DNA from 4 places in the Caproicibacter fermentans genome. Region 1 is predicted to be linked to each of the others. Evidence: predicted binding sites of a transcription regulator. Region 1 holds the regulator's gene; each other region holds the start of a gene.

What was found. Region 1 encodes HrcA, which represses chaperone genes, less so after heat shock. Its sites were predicted from a motif close to TGTTAGCACTCNNNNNNNNNGAGTGCTAACA; they were not measured.
Region 2: htpG (molecular chaperone HtpG) is a predicted target of HrcA. The motif match lies at 1,558-1,588, and genes of this name have one in related genera.
Region 3: HCR03_RS01030 (co-chaperone GroES) is a predicted target of HrcA. The motif match lies at 2,398-2,428, and genes of this name have one in related genera.
Region 4: HCR03_RS19065 (Hsp20/alpha crystallin family protein) is a predicted target of HrcA. The motif match lies at 2,633-2,663, and genes of this name have one in related genera.

Annotation. Positions count from the first base shown of each region.
Region 1 is NZ_CP060286.1:2,571,695-2,576,189, reverse strand. It holds gene dnaK (molecular chaperone DnaK) at 1-1,410, opposite strand, end outside; gene grpE (nucleotide exchange factor GrpE) at 1,471-2,061, opposite strand; gene hrcA (heat-inducible transcriptional repressor HrcA) at 2,079-3,110, opposite strand; gene hemW (radical SAM family heme chaperone HemW) at 3,869-4,495, opposite strand, start outside.
Region 2 is NZ_CP060286.1:995,408-999,902, forward strand. It holds gene htpG (molecular chaperone HtpG) at 1-1,530, opposite strand, end outside; gene HCR03_RS04925 (cation diffusion facilitator family transporter) at 1,645-2,823, opposite strand; gene HCR03_RS04930 (FumA C-terminus/TtdB family hydratase beta subunit) at 2,826-3,356, opposite strand; gene HCR03_RS04935 (magnesium transporter CorA family protein) at 3,433-4,356, opposite strand.
Region 3 is NZ_CP060286.1:199,406-203,900, forward strand. It holds gene HCR03_RS01015 (THUMP domain-containing class I SAM-dependent RNA methyltransferase) at 1-978, shown strand, start outside; gene HCR03_RS01020 (DUF6483 family protein) at 1,033-1,404, shown strand; gene HCR03_RS01025 (diacylglycerol/lipid kinase family protein) at 1,404-2,333, shown strand; gene HCR03_RS01030 (co-chaperone GroES) at 2,456-2,740, shown strand; gene groL (chaperonin GroEL) at 2,783-4,414, shown strand.
Region 4 is NZ_CP060286.1:3,847,562-3,852,056, forward strand. It holds gene HCR03_RS19050 (hypothetical protein) at 12-1,040, shown strand; gene HCR03_RS19055 (Hsp20/alpha crystallin family protein) at 1,112-1,537, opposite strand; gene HCR03_RS19060 (Hsp20/alpha crystallin family protein) at 1,612-2,037, opposite strand; gene HCR03_RS19065 (Hsp20/alpha crystallin family protein) at 2,089-2,511, opposite strand; gene HCR03_RS19070 (glycoside hydrolase family protein) at 2,841-3,950, shown strand; gene HCR03_RS19075 (ABC transporter ATP-binding protein) at 4,063-4,495, opposite strand, start outside.

The sequences.
Region 1 (4,495 bases):
GATCTTCTGTTCTTTCCCGGTTCCCATATCCTTTGCGGAAACGTTCACGATGCCGTTGGCGTCGATGTCGAACGTAACCTCGATCTGGGGAATTCCGCGCGGAGCCGGCGCGATGCCGTCCAGACGGAACAGGCCGAGCTGCTTGTTGTCGCGGGCAAATTCGCGCTCGCCCTGCAGCACGTTGACTTCCACCTGGGTCTGACCGTCCGCCGCCGTGGAGAAGATCTGGCTCTTTTTGGTCGGGATGGTGGTGTTGCGCTCGATGATTTTTGTCATCACGCCGCCCATGGTTTCAACGCCGAGCGAAAGCGGGGTGACGTCGAGCAGCAGAAGACCTTCGACCTCGCCGCCCAGAACTCCGGCCTGCAGCGAAGCGCCGATCGCGACGCATTCATCCGGGTTGATACCCTTGAACGGATCCTTTCCGGAGAGCTGTTTGACCTTATCCTGTACGGAGAGCATGCGGGTGGAACCGCCGACCAGCAGAACCTTTGAAATCTCGTTCCATGAAAGGGACGCGTCGGACAGAGCCTGTTTCACCGGGCCGACGGTCTTTTCCACCAGGTCGGCGGTCAGCTCGTCGTATTTCGCGCGGGTCAGGGTCATGTCGAGGTGCTTCGGGCCGTTCGCGTCCGCCGTGATGAACGGCAGGTTGATATTGGTGGAGGTCACGCCGGAAAGCTCGATCTTCGCCTTTTCCGCCGCGTCCTTGAGGCGCTGCATGGTTGCCTTGTCGCCGGAAAGATCGATTCCCGTCTCCTTTTTGAATTCGGAAACCATCCAGTCCATGACGCGCTTGTCGAAGTCGTCGCCGCCCAGACGGTTGTTGCCCGCCGTGGCGAGGACCTCCTGCACGCCGTCGCCCATTTCGATGATGGAAACGTCGAATGTGCCGCCGCCGAGGTCATAAACCATGATTTTCTGTTCCTTATCCTTGTCGATGCCATAGGACAGCGCCGCCGCCGTCGGCTCGTTGATGATGCGCTTGACGTCGAGCCCCGCGATTTTGCCGGCGTCCTTGGTCGCCTGGCGCTGGGCGTCGGTGAAATAGGCCGGAACGGTTATAACCGCCGAATGAACCGCCTCGCCGAGGTACGCTTCCGCGTCCCCCTTCAGCTTTTGCAGAATCATGGCCGAAATCTCCTGCGGGGTGTAGTTCTTGTCATCTATCTTAACTTTATAATCGCTGCCCATTTCCCTTTTAATCGAGCTGATGGTACGGTCCGGGTTGGTGATGGCCTGGCGCTTCGCCAGCTGGCCCACAATGCGCTCGCCCGTCTTTTTAAACGCAACCACGGACGGAGTTGTTCGTTCGCCCTCCGCGTTCGGGATTACTACGGGTTTGCCGCCTTCGATCACCGCGACGCAGGAATTGGTGGTGCCAAGGTCAATGCCTATGGTTTTTGACATATTGATTTACCTCCAATACGTTTGATCAATTTTAATTTATACTCTATATGAAGAAAAAGGTTAGTTGGCTACCTGCACCATCGCATGCCGGATCACCCGGTCGCCAATCTTATACCCCTTTTGGAACACCTTGACTACGGTATTGTCTCCGCTTTCCCCGTCTTCCACATGGGAAATCGCGTTGTGCAGCTCCGGGTCGAAAGGATCGCCCTGCGCTCCCATTTCTTCCACGCCGAGTTTTTCAAGAGCCGACTTCATCTGCCTCTGCACCAGCTCGACGCCCTTGCGCATGTCTTCCGCGGTGCAGTCGGGCTGCTCCAGCGCGCGTTCCAGGCTGTCAGCCACCGTCAGAATTTCCAGTACGGCCGCCGCCGTGGCCTCGCTGTAAAGGGAGGCCTTTTCCCGCGCCGTGCGCTTGCGGAAATTATCGTATTCCGCCGCGGTTCTCAACAGAAGATCCTTCTGCTTTTCCAGCTCCCGGCTTGTTTCCTCCAGCTTTTTTTGCAGCTCCTCGCCGGGCTTCGGCGTTTCACTTTCGATTTTCTCGGCCTGGCCGCCCTGCTCCTGTGTCTGCGGGGACGATTCCCCGGCGGTCTTTGGATCCTTCTCCTCGGCTTCGGCTGTCTGCCGCTGACTTTCTTTTTTCTCCAAAACTGGCGCCCCTTTCTTTATTCCAAATCCATCAGTTCCGTCAGCATCCTGCCGACCGAACCGGAAAGGTATTCAACACTTGAGATAATTCTGCCGTAATTCATCCGCATCGGCCCGATAATGGCAATGGCGCCCGCGTCCCTGCCGCCCACATTGTAGCGGGAGACGATCACGCTCGAGTCGCTCAGCTCCGGGCGGCGGCTCTCCTGCCCGATGATGACCCTCACGTCGTCCTTCTGCTTTGAAAGAAGCCGGCACAGGTCCGCCGGGCGGGACAGGAAGTCCATAATGCGCCGAATTTCCTCCTGGCCGAATTCCGGGTAAAACAGCAGATTGATTTCGCCGTTCAGGCAAACCTCCGACTGCATGGATTCCTGCGCCGCGTCCGCGACCGCCATTAAAGCGGAGCTGATCATCATCGCCATGTCGCCCATGGAAGCCGCCAGCGACTGGATATATGCCGGCGTCACGCTGGAAACCGGAACGCCGATCAGCTTTTCGTTCAGCATACGGAAGAAGACCCGCAGAATTTCCGGCGTGATGTCGAAGTCGCAGTGGAACACGCGGCTTTTCATCGTCCCGGCGGAGGTCATCAGGATCACCATCGCCGTGCGGCGGCTGGTCTGCACCAGCTGCACCGCGCGGATGACGGCGGATTCGCCGCTCGGCGTTGTGGAAACCGCCGCGAATTTCGTCATGGACGCGAGGATTTTCGCGACGCCGTCCAGCAGCTTTTCCGGGTCGTAGGCGCTCGGCAGAATCAGGCTGTCGATATATCTCTTTTCGTCGCCCGTGATTCCGGGCCGCTTCATCAGCCGGTCGATATACACCCGGTAGCCCTTTTCGGTCGGAATGCGTCCCGCGGAGGTATGGGGCTGTTCCAGAAGCCCCATTTCGCTTAAATTGCTCATCTCATTGCGAACCGTCGCGGAAGAAACGTTAAAGTCAAGGGTTTCGCACAGCGATTTGGAACCGACGGGTTCGCCGGTCGCGATATACAGTTCAATCACAGCCGCCAGTATTTTCTGCTGTCTCTGTGTCAGTTCCATCCCTTTCCCCCCGTTTCTCAAGGCGTTTAGCACTCGGTGCGTCAGAGTGCTAACTCTATGTAATAGAGTACCATTAGTTTACCCCGTTGTCAATATGTTAATTGTAAACTAATTATGAAATCAGGCCGTTTTCCGGGCGTGCGCGGCATTAATCAGTTTGCGTTCGCTTCCCTGCAATATTCTTTTTCCATTTAAAAAATTTGTTCTTTTTTAAAAATAAATTCCGCTTTTCTTCCCGCGCGGGCGTCGCCATCGACCCGCTCAAAAAGGTTCAGCCTGTAAAAAATGGTTGAATTTTGAAAGCAACCGGCTTATACTGTAAGAGTAGGCACAATAAAAAGTGCAAAGCAGGGACAGGGCGCGCCAACACCCCGCCCCCTGCATACGGAGAACACCCCCTCCATACACAGCGGAAACCCGCGCATTGCTGGAAATATTATACTCCTTCCGTCTCTTCTTGTACAGGGGAGCGGGGGAAAGGTTCCTGCTTTTCACGCGCGCCGGTGTATGGAATGGAACATTCCGGGCCGGCGCTTTTTTGTGCCCGCACGTGCCGGGGGGATGCCTTACGACCGTTTGACGGTCGAAGGCTCCGCCAAGCGTCGACGGCGCCCATTCTCTTTCCAAATGGGTTTGAGTGCAAAGCAAGCGTGAAAAGAAGTAGCAGCCAGACCGACCAAAGACAGCCCAGCCGTTACAGAGATGGGCCAGCCGAGAGAAGGCCGTCCGGGAATGATTCCCGGACGGCCTTCTCTCGTTTAAACAGATAAAATTTCCACCGTCAGCGGATTGGAAAGCAGAAACCCCCTCGGCGTAAAATGAAATCCGCTCTCGCCGCAAACGGTCAGTCCTCCGGGCTGAAATCGCCGGGCGGCGTCCTTCATCCGGTGCGGAACCGAAAATCCGAAGCGCTCCATGCACCGCTCGTCGGTCAGGCCCTCCGTCAGGCGCAGGGCCAGCATGGCGAATTCCTCAAACTCGCCGCCGTCCCCCTGCGGCTCCGCCGGTTCGCCCCGCAGAAACGCGCCGATGCTCCTCGGAACCGAGAACCTTTTTCCGTCCAGAAACGAATGCGCGGCGGGGCCGAGTCCCAGATATTCCTCGCAGTGCCAGTATTTCAGATTATGGCGGCTTTTCATTCCGTTCTTCGCAAAATTTGAAATTTCATATTGGCGGTACCCGTGCCGTTCCAATATTTCACACGCTGAAAGATAGAGCTCGGCTGTCGCATCTTCATCCGGAAGCTTCAAATTTTCTTTGTCTTTATAGTAAGCCGTTCCCGGCTCGATTTTCAATAGATACGCCGAAACGTGCCGCGCCCCCGCGCGGGCGCAGAACTCCACCGACCGGCGCAGGCTTTCTTCCGTCTGCCCCTGTACCGCGAG
Region 2 (4,495 bases), 1.6 Mb from region 1:
ATTCTCTTCTACCTTTTTGGCTGCCTCCTGTTTTTCCTCCTCGGTCTCCAGATCCAGATCGTCCGCGGAAACGGATTTGAACTCCTTATCCTGGTACTTTTCAAGCACGCGCATGGCAAATTCGTCGATCGGGTCGGTAAGATACAAAATTTCATATCCGTGGTCCTTCACAGCCTCGGTCTGCGGAAGCAGCTCAACCTTCTGCACGGTTTCGCCGCAGGCGTAATAAATATATTTCTGGTCTTCCTTCATTCGGGCGACATATTCGGCCAGGGTGGAATATTTTTCACCGGCCGAGGTGTGGAACAGCAAAAGATCCTTTAAAGCATCCTTGTGGGCCCCAAAGTCCTGGTAGACTCCGTATTTGAGCTGAAGTCCAAAGTTCCGGAAGAATTTTTCGTAGTCTTCACGTTCGTTTTTCAGCATGGATTCCAGCTCCGACTGGATTTTCTTTTCCACCCGGCCCGCGATAACCGCCAGCCTGCGGTCATGCTGAAGCATTTCGCGGGAGATGTTCAGGGAAAGGTCCTGGGAATCGACCAAGCCGCGGACAAAACTGAAATAATCCGGAAGCAGATCGGCGCATTTGTCCATAATCAAAACGCCGTTGGAATAAAGCTGAAGGCCCTTCTCGTACTCCTTCGTGTAAAAATCATACGGGGCTCTGGCCGGAAGGTACATCAGCGCGTGAAAAGTTGCAACGCCCTCTGTGTACATATGAATGACTCTGGCGGGGTCCTCGTAATCCATAAATTTGTCCTTGTAAAACTGATGATACTGTTCCTTTGTAATCTCATTCTTATTTTTCCGCCAGAGAGGAACCATGCTGTTCAGCGTTTCTTCTTCGGTATAGCTTTCATATTCATCCTTGCTGCCCTCTTTCAGGCGGCTTTTCTCCACGTTCATCCGAATGGGATAACGGATGTAGTCGGAATATTTTTTGATGAGGCTTCGAAGGGTGTATGCATCCAGATATTCACCGTACTTCTCGTCTTCGGTATCGGGCTTCAAATCGATGATAATATCTGTTCCGCAGGTTTCTCTTTTTTCGCAGGGCTCGACGGTATACCCCTCCGCGCCGTGCGACTCCCAGCGGAAGGTCTCATCGCCGCCAAACGCCCGGCTGACGACGGCGACATGATCGCTGACCATAAACGCGGAATAGAATCCCACCCCGAACTGACCGATAATCTCGATATCCGGCTTCTTTTCAAATTCGTTTTTAAAATCGAGAGAACCGCTCTTGGCGATAGTGCCGAGGTTGGTCTCCAGCTCCTCCCTCGTCATGCCGCAGCCGTTGTCCGAAATCGTAAGCTTCCGGTTTTCCTTGTCCGGCACAATCCGAATGGCAAAATCGTCGCGGTTCAGCCCGGTATTTTCCTCTGAAAGCGTCTTATAATAAAGTTTATCGATGGCGTCGCTCGCGTTGGAGATCAGTTCCCTCAGAAAAATCTCCTTGTGAGTGTAAATCGAGTGAATCATCAGATCCAAAAGGTGTTTTGATTCCGCCTGAAACGGCTTTATCGGCATAAAAAATCCCGTCCTTTGCAAAAAAAGAATTAGCACTCAAAATGTCCAAGTGCTAATTCTTATTTTATTCTATCGGACGGAAAATTTCAATAGGACAATTGTTAAATTTTTGTATCATAATCGAGTCGGAACATAATCGTGGTCCACCGTGATGACCGGATAGCAATTTCCCGGAACTCCGCGCACCCTTTCCGTTATTTGCCTCACGAGTTCTTCATCCGACAAGGGAAACCCGAAGGAAACGCAAATGTCAAACACAAGATTGGCATGGGTCGGACCCCAGACGACGCGAAAATCGTGCATTCCGATCTCGGGAGAAATCTCGGCAATCAGCTGAGTAATCTGCCGTTTCAGTTCATTGGTCCGCGGATCATTCGTTGTAACCGGGTCCATGTGAATAACGAGATGAATCCCCTTTTTTTCCAGAAAGTCGCGCTCAATATTGTCTATGATGTCATGACTGAGCAGAATGTCCCGTTCGGCGGGCACTTCGCAGTGTACGGTTGCAAAGCAGCGCCCCGGACCGTAGCTGTGAACATTCAGATCGTGAATGCCTAGAATCCCGTCATAAGCGCTGATCGTGCGGTAAATATCATCCACGAATTCCCGGGTCGGCGCCTCGCCAAGCAGAGGATTCCCCGTTTCACGGACCAGCTGAAAGCCGGTAAACATGATCATAACGGCGACGACCAGACCCATATATCCGTCCAGGTTAAAACCGGTCAGCCGTGTGAGCACCGCCCCCACCAGAACGGCCGAGGTAGCCAGAACGTCGTTCATGCTGTCCGCCGCGGTCGCGGAAATCGTCGAGGAGGAAATCGTCTTTCCTACTCTGCGGTAAAAAGCGCCCTGCCACGCTTTCAGCAGAATGGAACAAACCAGCACCGCCACGACGATCAGGCTGAATTCGCTTTGCTCGGGACGGATTATCTTATTTATGGAAGTCTGGGCAAACTGGAATCCGGTTACAAACACAACCAGAGAAACCATCAGCCCGCTGATATATTCGATTCTGGCATGCCCGTACGGATGGTCGGAATCGGCAGGCTTCGCGGCCATCTTAAACCCGACCAGGGTAACGATGGACGATGCGGAATCGGTCAGGTTGTTCACCGCGTCCGCCGTCACGGAGATGCTGTGAAACAGCAGTCCGACGGTTATTTTCCCGGCAAACAGAAACAGATTCGTCACAATGCCGACCAGACCGGAAAATTTACCATAGCGTTCCCGCACCTGCGGGTCATCGATCTTCTGGTAATTCCTGATGAACAGCCGAATTAAAAGGCGTGTCATTTTTAACCCCCGAACAGACTGCCGCCATGACAGTCGATGGCCGTCAAAAGCGGAAAATCCTCAAATTCCAGACGCTTGACCGATTCGCAGCCGAGCTCCTCAAACGCGATCACTTCCAGCGAACGGACGCATTGCGCGGCCAGAGCCCCGGCTCCGCCGATTGCGCAGAGATACACCGCTTTGTTGCGCCGGATCGCGTCCACAACCGCCTGCGACCGGTTCCCCTTGCCGATCATGCATTTCAGGCCCAGGTCCAAAAGGCGGGGCGAAAACACATCCATACGGGACGAAGTCGTCGGGCCGCAGGAGCCGATGGGCAAGCCGGGCGGCGTTGGAGTCGGCCCGGCGTAATAAACCGAAGCTCCGCAGAGCTCAAACGGCAAAGGCTCCCCTTTGTCCAGCATGGCAAAAATTCTTTTGTGCGCGGCGTCGCGCGCGGTGTATACCGTTCCGCTGAGCAGCACACGGTCGCCGGCATGCAGTGCGGCGGCGGCCTCAGACATCTCCGCGGTATGAATTCGAATGGAATCCATGTCAATGATCCCCCTTTTTCTATGTAAAAAGGGAACCGCGCGGCAGTCCCCTCTTTGTATCGGATATGATTTTCAATTACAGCATTTTCTTTCTGTGAAGAATCCAGTACGCGATCGCAATGCAGAGGAACGATAAGGCGGCCGGAAACCAAAAGCTGGGGAACGGTATTCCCTTGACGTTCATTCCATAAGCGCCGGTAATCACCGCCGGCACCGAAAACAGCAGTGTAATGGATGCCAGCGCCTTCATTACGATATTCAGATTGTTCGAAATAACGGACGCAAAGGCATCCATGGTTCCGGACAATATATTCAGGTGTATGTTGGACATTTCAATGGCCTGTTTCACTTCAATCAGAACATCTTCCAAAAGGTCCTGGTCTTCGTCGTACAGCTTGATCACCCTGCCCCGCATGATTTTTTCCAGAGTGATTTCATTCCCCTTTAAGGAAGAGGAAAAATAAACAAGGGATTTTTCAATATCCAGCAGCTGCAGGAGTTCCGAGTTTTTCATCGACTCCCTCAGTTCCGATTCCACGGTATTGCTGATTTTATCGATCTGTTTCAGGTACTGCAGATAGCGGCTGGCCACGCGAAGCATGATATGCAGCAAAAAACGGGTTTTCAGATTGGTACGCACGCCCTTGACCAATCCCCGTGCGAATTCGTCGACAACCGTATTATCGCGGATGGAGATCGTGATCACATTTTTTTCCGCCAGGATCAGCCCCATCGGCATTGTGGAATAGGCCAGGCTCTTCCCATTCTGTTCCACAACCGGAATATCGATCACAACCAGTGTGTTATCATCCTCATTGTCGATATGGGAGGATTCCTCTTCATCCATTGCGGCACGAATAAAATCCGGCTCAATCGCAAAATCCGCAATCAGGCTTTCTATCTCGCGGTCGTCCGGAGCAACACAGTTGATCCAGCAGCCGGGCTCGCACGCCTCGATCTGCGTCATGCGTCCATCCACCGTTTTGAAGTAGGACAGCATTGTGCTCATCTCCTTTATGAAATTTTCTTCGCGGTTTCCCCAAAGGGTCGGGATTCACAATGCCACCCCCTTTAAAAATTTACTGATTTCTTTTCCATGAGCTATTATAGCACATAAAACGGAGATTGCAAGAGAGTGG
Region 3 (4,495 bases), 1.6 Mb from region 1:
GCCAACCTTTGGGCCCGCTGCGGAGAGCGGATTCTGATTCTGATGGGCGAGTTTACCGCGCGGAGTTTTGAAGAACTGTTTCAGGGAGTTAAGGCCCTGCCATGGGAGCGCTGGATCGGAAGAAAGGACGCGTTTCCCGTGAAGGGCTCCAGCTTGTCCTCTCAGCTGGCAAGCGTGCCGGACTGCCAGTCGATCGTCAAAAAGGCGGTTGTGGAACGTCTCAAGCAAAAGTACGCTGTTTCGTGGTTTGAAGAAACCGGAACAAAATACCAGATCCGTTTTCTCATTCTGAAGGACAGGGTCAGCCTGATGATCGATACGTCCGGGGAAGGCCTGCATAAAAGGGGTTACCGCGCGAATTCCGCGGCGGCTCCGATCAAGGAAACGCTTGCCGCAGCCATGGTTTCCCTTTCCCGCGTCCGCAGGGACGCCCATCTGATCGATCCTTTCTGCGGTTCCGGAACCATTCTGATTGAAGGAGCAATGTATTCGCTGAACATTGCCCCGGGGCTCCGCCGCCGCTTTGCGGGAGAGGAATTTGCCGGCATTGACGGGAAAGTGTGGCAAACGGAACGAGAGCGTGCGCGCGAGCTGGAGCGGCATGACGTTTCGTTTGAGGCGCTTGGGTGCGACGTGGACCCGGCAGCGCTCTCGCTCACGCTGGAAAACGCGAAAAAAGCGGGGGTCGGCGACCGTATCCGTACGGAAAAGCGGGATATTTCGCAGTTTCGCGCGGAGGGCGAGTCCGGCTGCGTGATCTGCAATCCTCCTTACGGGGAGCGTCTGCTTGATTTGAAGCAGGCGCAGGAAATTTACCGCGCGATGGGACGGGTCTTTGAACGGAGGCGCTTCTGGAGTTATTCCATCATCAGCCCGGACGACACGTTCGAGGATTGCTTTGGTAGAAAGGCGGATAAGCGGAGGAAGCTTTATAACGGAATGATTCGCTGCCAGTATTACATGTATTTTAAGGCATGATGTCACCAAAAAGCACGGAAATGAGGGAGTCAGTTGTTTCAGGAAGACTGGGTCATGCGGCAGATTGAGAGTATCGTTAATTTTCTTACGGAAGCCGTACTGGACAAGAAAACACCGGATTTTGAAATATCGGAAACCGAAAGGAATGATACGGATCGGCTGCATGAACGGCTGCTGAACCTGATCCGCGGGAAGCGGATCAATGAGGCGGAAGATCTTTTGTTCGAAAGGCTCGACACGGGCGATCGGCGATATCTGGAACTTGCCGTGGATTTTTATGCCAGGCTGAACAAGCTGGACGGCGAAACGCTGCGCGACAGTGATTTTTCGCGGTCGGAAATTGAAGACGGCCTGAAGGATATCGCGAGCCGGTTTGGAATCCCTTTGGCTGATTTATTTCAGTCCATGCACGGGGAGGAGAACTGATGCGGTATGTTATGATTGTCAATCCTGCGGCAGGCAGGCGGAATGCCGCCGAAACAATTCTGCCGGGAATCCGGAAGGTTTTCATCGAACGCGGCTTGAATCCCGCCTGTTACCTGACCCGGCGGCCCGGAGAGGCGGCCGAACTGGCGGCAAGGGAGGCGGAAAAGGGCGGTCCGGTCAGAATTTTTGCTTTCGGCGGAGACGGGACCCTTGGGGAAGTTGCCGAGGGCGCCGCGGGAAAAAATAATGCGGAGATAGGAATTTTTCCCTGCGGATCCGGCAATGATTATATCAAACTTTTCGGCTCTATGCGGGATTTTCTTTCACCGGAACAGCAGCTCGCGGGTGATTCGCGCCCCGTTGATCTGATCCGTACGGAACTTGGAATTTCAATCAATGTTTGCTCCGTGGGGCTGGACGCGATGGTTGCGCTGAATACGGAGCGCCTGAAGCGGGTTCCGCTCGTCAGCGGCTCCGCGGCGTATGATTTGGGGCTGATTCAGGCGCTCTTTGGGCAGATCGGGAGCAACCTCCGCATTCGGATTGACGATTCCGAAGAGTTTCAGGGGTGCTTTTTGTTCGCGCTCGCCGCCAGCGGCAGATATTACGGCGGCGGCTACTGCGGGGCTCCGCAGGCGATCCCCGACGACGGTCTGCTCGATTTTGTCATGATCCGAAAGCCTCCCTTTTACAAGATACCCATGCTGGTCGGCATGTATAAAGCTGGACGCCATATCGGCGCGAAAGAATTTGAAGAATTCCTGCTGTTTCGCCGCGGGATGAAGATGGAAGTTTTTTCCAAAAAGCCGGCTGCCTCCAATCGTGATGGGGAAGTCGCGCTGGTTGAAGCCGCAAGCTACCGGGTCCTTCCCCATGCAGTGCGCTTTATTATTCCCCAAAAAGATATGATGGAAGGAATTTGTAAATAAATTATTAAATCCTGCTTTTTCTTAAAAAACCTCTTGATTTTTATCAGGGAAGCAGATAAAATAATCTTAGCACTCAAGATGAATGAGTGCTAACAGAAAATAAACATTAAGGAGGATATATTATGACTGTAAAACCTTTACTGGACAGAGTGCTGATCAAAATGGAAGAGGCGGAGGAAACCACCAAGAGCGGTATCATTCTTGCCGGTTCCGCAAAAGAGAAGCCGCAGATCGCCGATGTTGTTGAAGTTGGCCCGGGCGGACTTGTTGACGGAAAAGAAGTCACCATGTATGTGAAAAAGGGCGACCGTGTCATCACAAGCAAATATTCCGGCACGGAAGTGAAGCTTGACGGCGTGGATTACACTCTGGTTCGCCAGAGCGATATTCTTGCAGTTGTGGAATAAGGACAGCTTTCATAATATTAAAATATTGGAGGAATCAGATCTATGGCAAAACAGATTATTTACGGCGAGGAAGCCAGAAAAGCACTGTTAAACGGCGTAAATCAGCTTGCCGATACGGTTAAGATCACTCTTGGGCCCAAGGGCCGCAATGTTGTTCTTGATAAAAAATTCGGCGCTCCGCTGATCACAAACGACGGCGTAACAATCGCGAAGGAAATTGAGCTGGACGACGCGTTTGAGAATATGGGTGCTCAGCTCGTTAAGGAAGTTTCCACCAAGACGAACGATGTCGCAGGCGACGGCACCACGACCGCAACTCTGCTGGCGCAGGCACTGATCCGCGAGGGTATGAAGAATGTTACCGCGGGCGCAAATCCGATGGCGGTTCGCAACGGCATTCAGGATGCCGTCGATGTTGCCGTTGAGGCGCTGAAAAAGAATTCCAAAAAGGTCTCCGGCCCCGACGACATTGCACGTGTTGCTGCAATTTCCGCATCGAGTGAGTTTATCGGCAAACTGATTTCCGAAGCGATGGCGAAAGTTACATCCGACGGAGTGATTACCGTTGAGGAGTCTAAAACGGCCGAAACCTATTCGGAAGTTGTGGAAGGCATGATGTTCGACCGCGGTTATGTCACTCCTTATATGGTAACCGACACCGAAAAAATGGAAGCGATCATTGACGACGCTTACATTCTGATTACAGACAAGAAAGTTTCCAATATTCAGGAAATTCTTCCGCTCCTCGAAAAGATTGTCCAGTCCGGCAAGAAGCTGGTGATCATCGCGGAAGATATCGAAGGCGAGGCACTTTCCACCCTGATCCTCAACAAACTGCGCGGCACCTTTACCTGCGTCGGCGTCAAGGCTCCGGGCTTCGGCGACAGAAGAAAAGAAATGCTGCAGGATATTGCCATTCTGACGGGCGGCCAGGTGATCTCCTCCGAACTGGGTCTTGAACTCAAGGACGCCACAATGGAACAGCTCGGCCGCGCACGCCAGGTGAAAGTGGACAAGGAAAACACGATTATTGTCGACGGTGCGGGCGAAAAGAAACAGATTTCCGACCGCGTCGGCCAGATCCGTGCTCAGATCGAAAAGACGACCTCCGATTATGACCGTGAAAAACTGCAGGAGCGTCTTGCGAAGCTGTCCGGCGGTGTAGCGGTCATTAAAGTCGGCGCCGCGACCGAAATCGAAATGAAAGAGAAGAAGATGCGCGTGGAAGACGCCCTTGCCGCAACCAAGGCTGCGGTGGAAGAGGGAATTGTCGCGGGCGGCGGCATTGCTCTTCTGAATACGATCTCCGAGGTCCAGACCTTTGTCGACAAGTCCGATGGCGATGAAAAGACAGGCGCCAAGATTGTTCTCCGCGCTCTGGAAGAGCCGTTGCGCCAAATTGCCGAAAACGCAGGTCTGGAAGGCTCCGTCATCATCAATAAAATCCAGAGTTCCGGAAAATCCGGTTACGGTTACAACTTTGAAAACGATCAGTACGGCGATATGATTACGTTCGGCGTTGTGGATCCGACCAAGGTGACACGTTCCGCTTTGCAGAACGCTGCATCCGTCGCGGCGATGGTTCTGACAACCGAATCGCTTGTTGCGGATAAGAAAGAACCGACGCCTCCCGCTGCTCCGTCTCCCGATGCGGGCATGGGCGGCATGTATTAATCCTAAATCAGTTTAAGAACAGGAACGGACGCGATATCGCGTCCGTTCTTCTGTGAAAAGGGCGGGAACGCTGAAAACGTT
Region 4 (4,495 bases), 1.3 Mb from region 1:
GAAGAAGTTCGATGAATTTGAGAACCGCGGGAATCGCCGATTTTGCGCAGGAAAGGATGATGGGAATGGAAGTCCTTTGGAATTTTTGCCCGGGACAACCCGCTCCGCACGGAGAAAAACCGGGAAAACCGATTTCGGTCGACTGGAGCTTTTCTTATGACGGGCTTCAGTACCGGATTCCCCGCGTTTACCGTTTTCGGGAGGGAATCGTTTTTGATGCGGTTGCCGTGCTGAACCGCGCGGCGGCCCGCGCTTTTTATGACCGGTACCGGGATAAAGAAGCAGGGATGTCTTTGGAAGACATTGAATTCGCCCGCGCAACCTCTCCGCTGCCGGAAATACTTCCGCTAAAGGAATTTTATGTGAATGGGCGGAAAGTCGGCAGCGGATGGCGCGGGCAGGGAAGACCTTATTTTCCGTGGGACCCGCACGACGGAGGAGAACTGCTGCCGCTGATTGAAGAAAACGAGTTTCTAAAGGACGCCTGTTTTGCGTGGACGCGGTGCCGCGTGCCGTTTCCTGCTTTTTATATGCTGAAAACTCTGAAGATCCGCCTGCATGAAACGTGCAAAGCTCTGCCGGTAGGCGTTTGTTTTTCCCTTCCGGTTGGAAAAGAGGCAGCGGGGCGTGAAATTGAATTCGTTCATCCCGTGACGGGGAATGCGCACCGCCTGATCGTAGAAAGTCTGGAAGGGACGGATCTCAATCTCGTTTTTCACAGTATGACGAGTTCCAGGCATCGATACTGTCCGCTGCTGCGATATGTGATCGATCCGCCGCTGCCGGAAACCGACAAACTGGAAGTGCGTCAGGAAGGTTCTCAAATGTGCTCATCCGCCGGCGGCGCAATCGGTGTGATCGGCGGGGCGGATGGTCCCACCGCCGTCTTTTTCGGCGATCCGCTTTTCGGGCCGCGCGGACTTCCTGTCAGGCAAGTCTTCTTGTCACCGGCGGAATCAATTCCGGAACAGGTGAGAATCCGGATCCCATTTTTGAACGTGCCAAAAAATCCGAAAACGGAAATTGTTCTGTCCCTTTGAATCCGCGAATCCGCAGAAATAGAAAGAGCAGGGGAAGCGATGCGCGTCCTCCTGCTCTTTTACAAAACGTATTATTTTACTTCGATTTTACGGGATTCCGGTTTTGCCTCGATCAGTTTCGGCAGATTAAGGCTCAAAACGCCGTCCCGATAGCTGGCACTGATTTTTTCTGCGTCGATCCCCTGAAGGTCGAAGCTGCGGCTGTAGGCGCTGTACCTTCTTTCGCGGCGAACATAATTCTTCTGGTCGCCGCCGGATTCTTCCTTATGTTCGGCGCTTAACTGCAGTCTGCCGCCGTCCACGGAAATGTTGATGTCCTCCTTGCTGAATCCCGGCAAGTCGGCCTTCAGCACATACCTGTCGCCTTCATCCACAATATCGGTCCGGAAGGGCACGGTGTCCATCCCGACTCCGCCGAAAAAACTGCTGTTGAGCATCCGGTCAAAGGTATCGAAAATACTGCCGGCGCTGTTTTCAAATGGAACCAGATCAAACATACTGAAAACCTCCTTTAATTAATCGTTTTCTATGAAAAGCTCCTCGAGGGGAAGCACTTTCATTACAAACAGTATTATTGAATCTCGATTTTACGGGAAGAGGGTTTGGTTTCGACAATTTTGGGCAGATCGAGCGTCAGAACGCCGTCCTGATAAGCTGCGCTGATTTTTTCGGCGTCGATCCCCTGAATGTCAAAGCTGCGGCTTAAGGTGCCGTATTTTCTTTCTCTTCGGATAAAATTCTTTTTTTCGCCGTTCGTTTCCTCTTTCCGCTCGGCTGAAAGGGTCAGCATGTCTCCGCTTACGTCGACCTTAATGTCTTCCTTGCGAAATCCGGGCATGTCGGCCTTTAAAACGAATTTGTCACCCTGGTCGAGAATGTCGGCGCGGCAGGGCGCGCACTCCGCGTCATACCCGCTGAAAAAGCTGTTGTTCAGCATCCGGTCAAAATAGTCGAACACGCCGCCCGACCTTGAATCAAAGGGAACCAAATCAAACATTAGAAAAACCTCCTGTCGATATTTTTAATTCCTGCGCTTAGTATAAGCAGGTTAGTTAACTTCAATCCTTTTCTGCGATGATTTTGCCTGCGCCGATTTCGGAAGCTCCAGTTCCAAAACCCCGTTGCTGTAACGGGCGCAGATCCCTGCGGAGTCGATTCCGCTGAGATCAAAGCTGCGGCTGAAAGCCCCGTACCTTCTTTCTTTTCGGATATAGTTCTTTTTATTTTCATTGAATTCTTCTTTATGTTCTGCGCTCAGGGTCAAACGATCGCCTTCCACGTTAATGTTGATCTCCTGTTTTTGAAAGCCGGGCAGATCTGCTCTTAGAACATATCTGTCGCCCTTATCGAGAATATCGGTCCGGAATGTCCGGAAGGAATCCGTGCCGTTCCAGAAACCTCCGTTCACGAGACGGCTGAATTCATCGAACAGTCCGTCTGTGCCGCGTTCAAAAGGAATCAAATCAAACATATTAAAAGCCTCCGTTTCCATTTGATGATTATATCGGGAACTGTTCCGTTCCCCTTTTGACAGTTTCAGTATATCTGCTTTTTATGAATAAACTTTGAAATAATTTTTGAATATTTGTGAATTTTAGCACTCTCACGAAAAGAGTGCTAAAACTTTTCCGGCATAGAGCCCCCAATCCTGTTTAAGGAGCGCTTTAGCTGACTGGGTTTTTTGAGTTTTTGCCAGCTTCCCTTTATTTTACCAATTTTCATAATATGTTTCTAATTTCTATGAAATTTATCATTTATGACTTGTATAATGGAAAACGTTCTCATTCTGTGGAGATGAATATGATGAAAAAACTGACAAAATTCATGTTTTTGCTGGTTGCGCTGGTTTTTTTGCTTTTGAGCTCGGAATGCGCTTTGGCTCAGGCCCGCGCGAAAACCGCAAACACTGCCGTAACGCTGCAGATGTCAAAACGCAGGGGAGCCAAAATCAGCCGACCGGCCATCCCGGAGCTGCAGGCGGGATACAATCTGGTATCCCTTCCCACCTATGACGGCTCGGGGCAGCTGACGCACCCAAAGCTTCTTTACTTTCCCAATAAGTGGAACGGCTGGAAATACTGGCTGTCGTTCACGCCTTACCCGGACGGAAACGATGATTACGAGAACCCCTCCCTGGCTGTTTCCGACGACATGGTGCATTGGCAGGAGCCGGATGCCCGCGAAAATCCCGTTTCCGGAATTCCGACGGATGTCGGACGAGGCGGGCACTATTCGGACTCCCATATTGTGATGCGCAACAATGTCATGGAGCTGTGGTATCGCTATAATAAAGGAAACAGCGAGACAAACCGGCCGGACTATTCCATCGATTATTATTACCGCAAAACCAGCTTTGACGGAATTCACTGGACCCAGCCGGAGCTGATGCAGAGTTCGAAAGGCGGCATTCTGAGCCTTGACGTCAATTATTCAAACGGAGAATACGAGTTTTGGTATACGGATTACAAGCACCGTCTGCTGCATGCGGTGAGCAAAGACGGCAGCGCTTGGAGCAGCCCGAAGGTATGCAGTCTTTCGCTGGGTAAAAATTACGCACCGTGGCATCAGGACATTATTCAGTATCACGGGGAGTACTATCTGCTTCAGACGGGGGTAAACCTGACAAAGTATTCTTTCGCGCTGTTCCTTTCCCGTTCCGCGGACGGGATTCATTTTTCCAGGGGCGTGCCGTTCTACCCGAGCGACGATCCGGTGATTCTATCGCAGGCCTGGTTGTACCGCAGTACGCTGGTCGAGGAAAACAACAGGTTTGTGTTTCTGATCGCCGCCCGCTTTCCCGACGGACGCTGGTACCTCATGAGAAGCGGCTTGTCGGTCGCGGAATTCGATCAGGCTCAGGGACAGGAGTTTATTATTGAGCCTCGGTCGCCTCAAGTGAAAATCCTTTAAGTAAGAAATGACAATCTTTCCTTTGACACGGTTGCCCCGGACCACGGTCCCCGGCCGTAAAGAAAAGCCGTCCGGTCCGCTCCCGCATAGGGGGGCAAACCGAACGGCTTTTCTATTTCTCATCCAGCCCTTCAAATTGAAGGTTATAGTACCGGGCGTAAACTCCGTCTGCATTCAAAAGAGCATCATGCGGGCCGCGTTCGATAATTCCGTCGTCGCCGATGACGATAATTTCATCCGCGTTGCGGATGGTTGAAAGGCGGTGGGCGATGACGATGGTCGTACGGCCCCGGCTGAGCAGATCGAGCGAAGCCTGAATCCGTCGTTCGCTTTCATTGTCGAGCGCGCTGGTCGCCTCGTCCAGAATCAGAATTTTGGGATTCTTTAAGAAAACGCGCGCAATGGAGATCCGCTGCTTCTGTCCTCCGCTTAAACGGGCGCCCCGCTCGCCGACGTATGTATCGTATCCGTCTTCCAGATCCATAATAAAATCGTGGATGTTGGCTTTTCGCGCGGCTTCCATGATCTCCTCGTCGGTTGCGTCG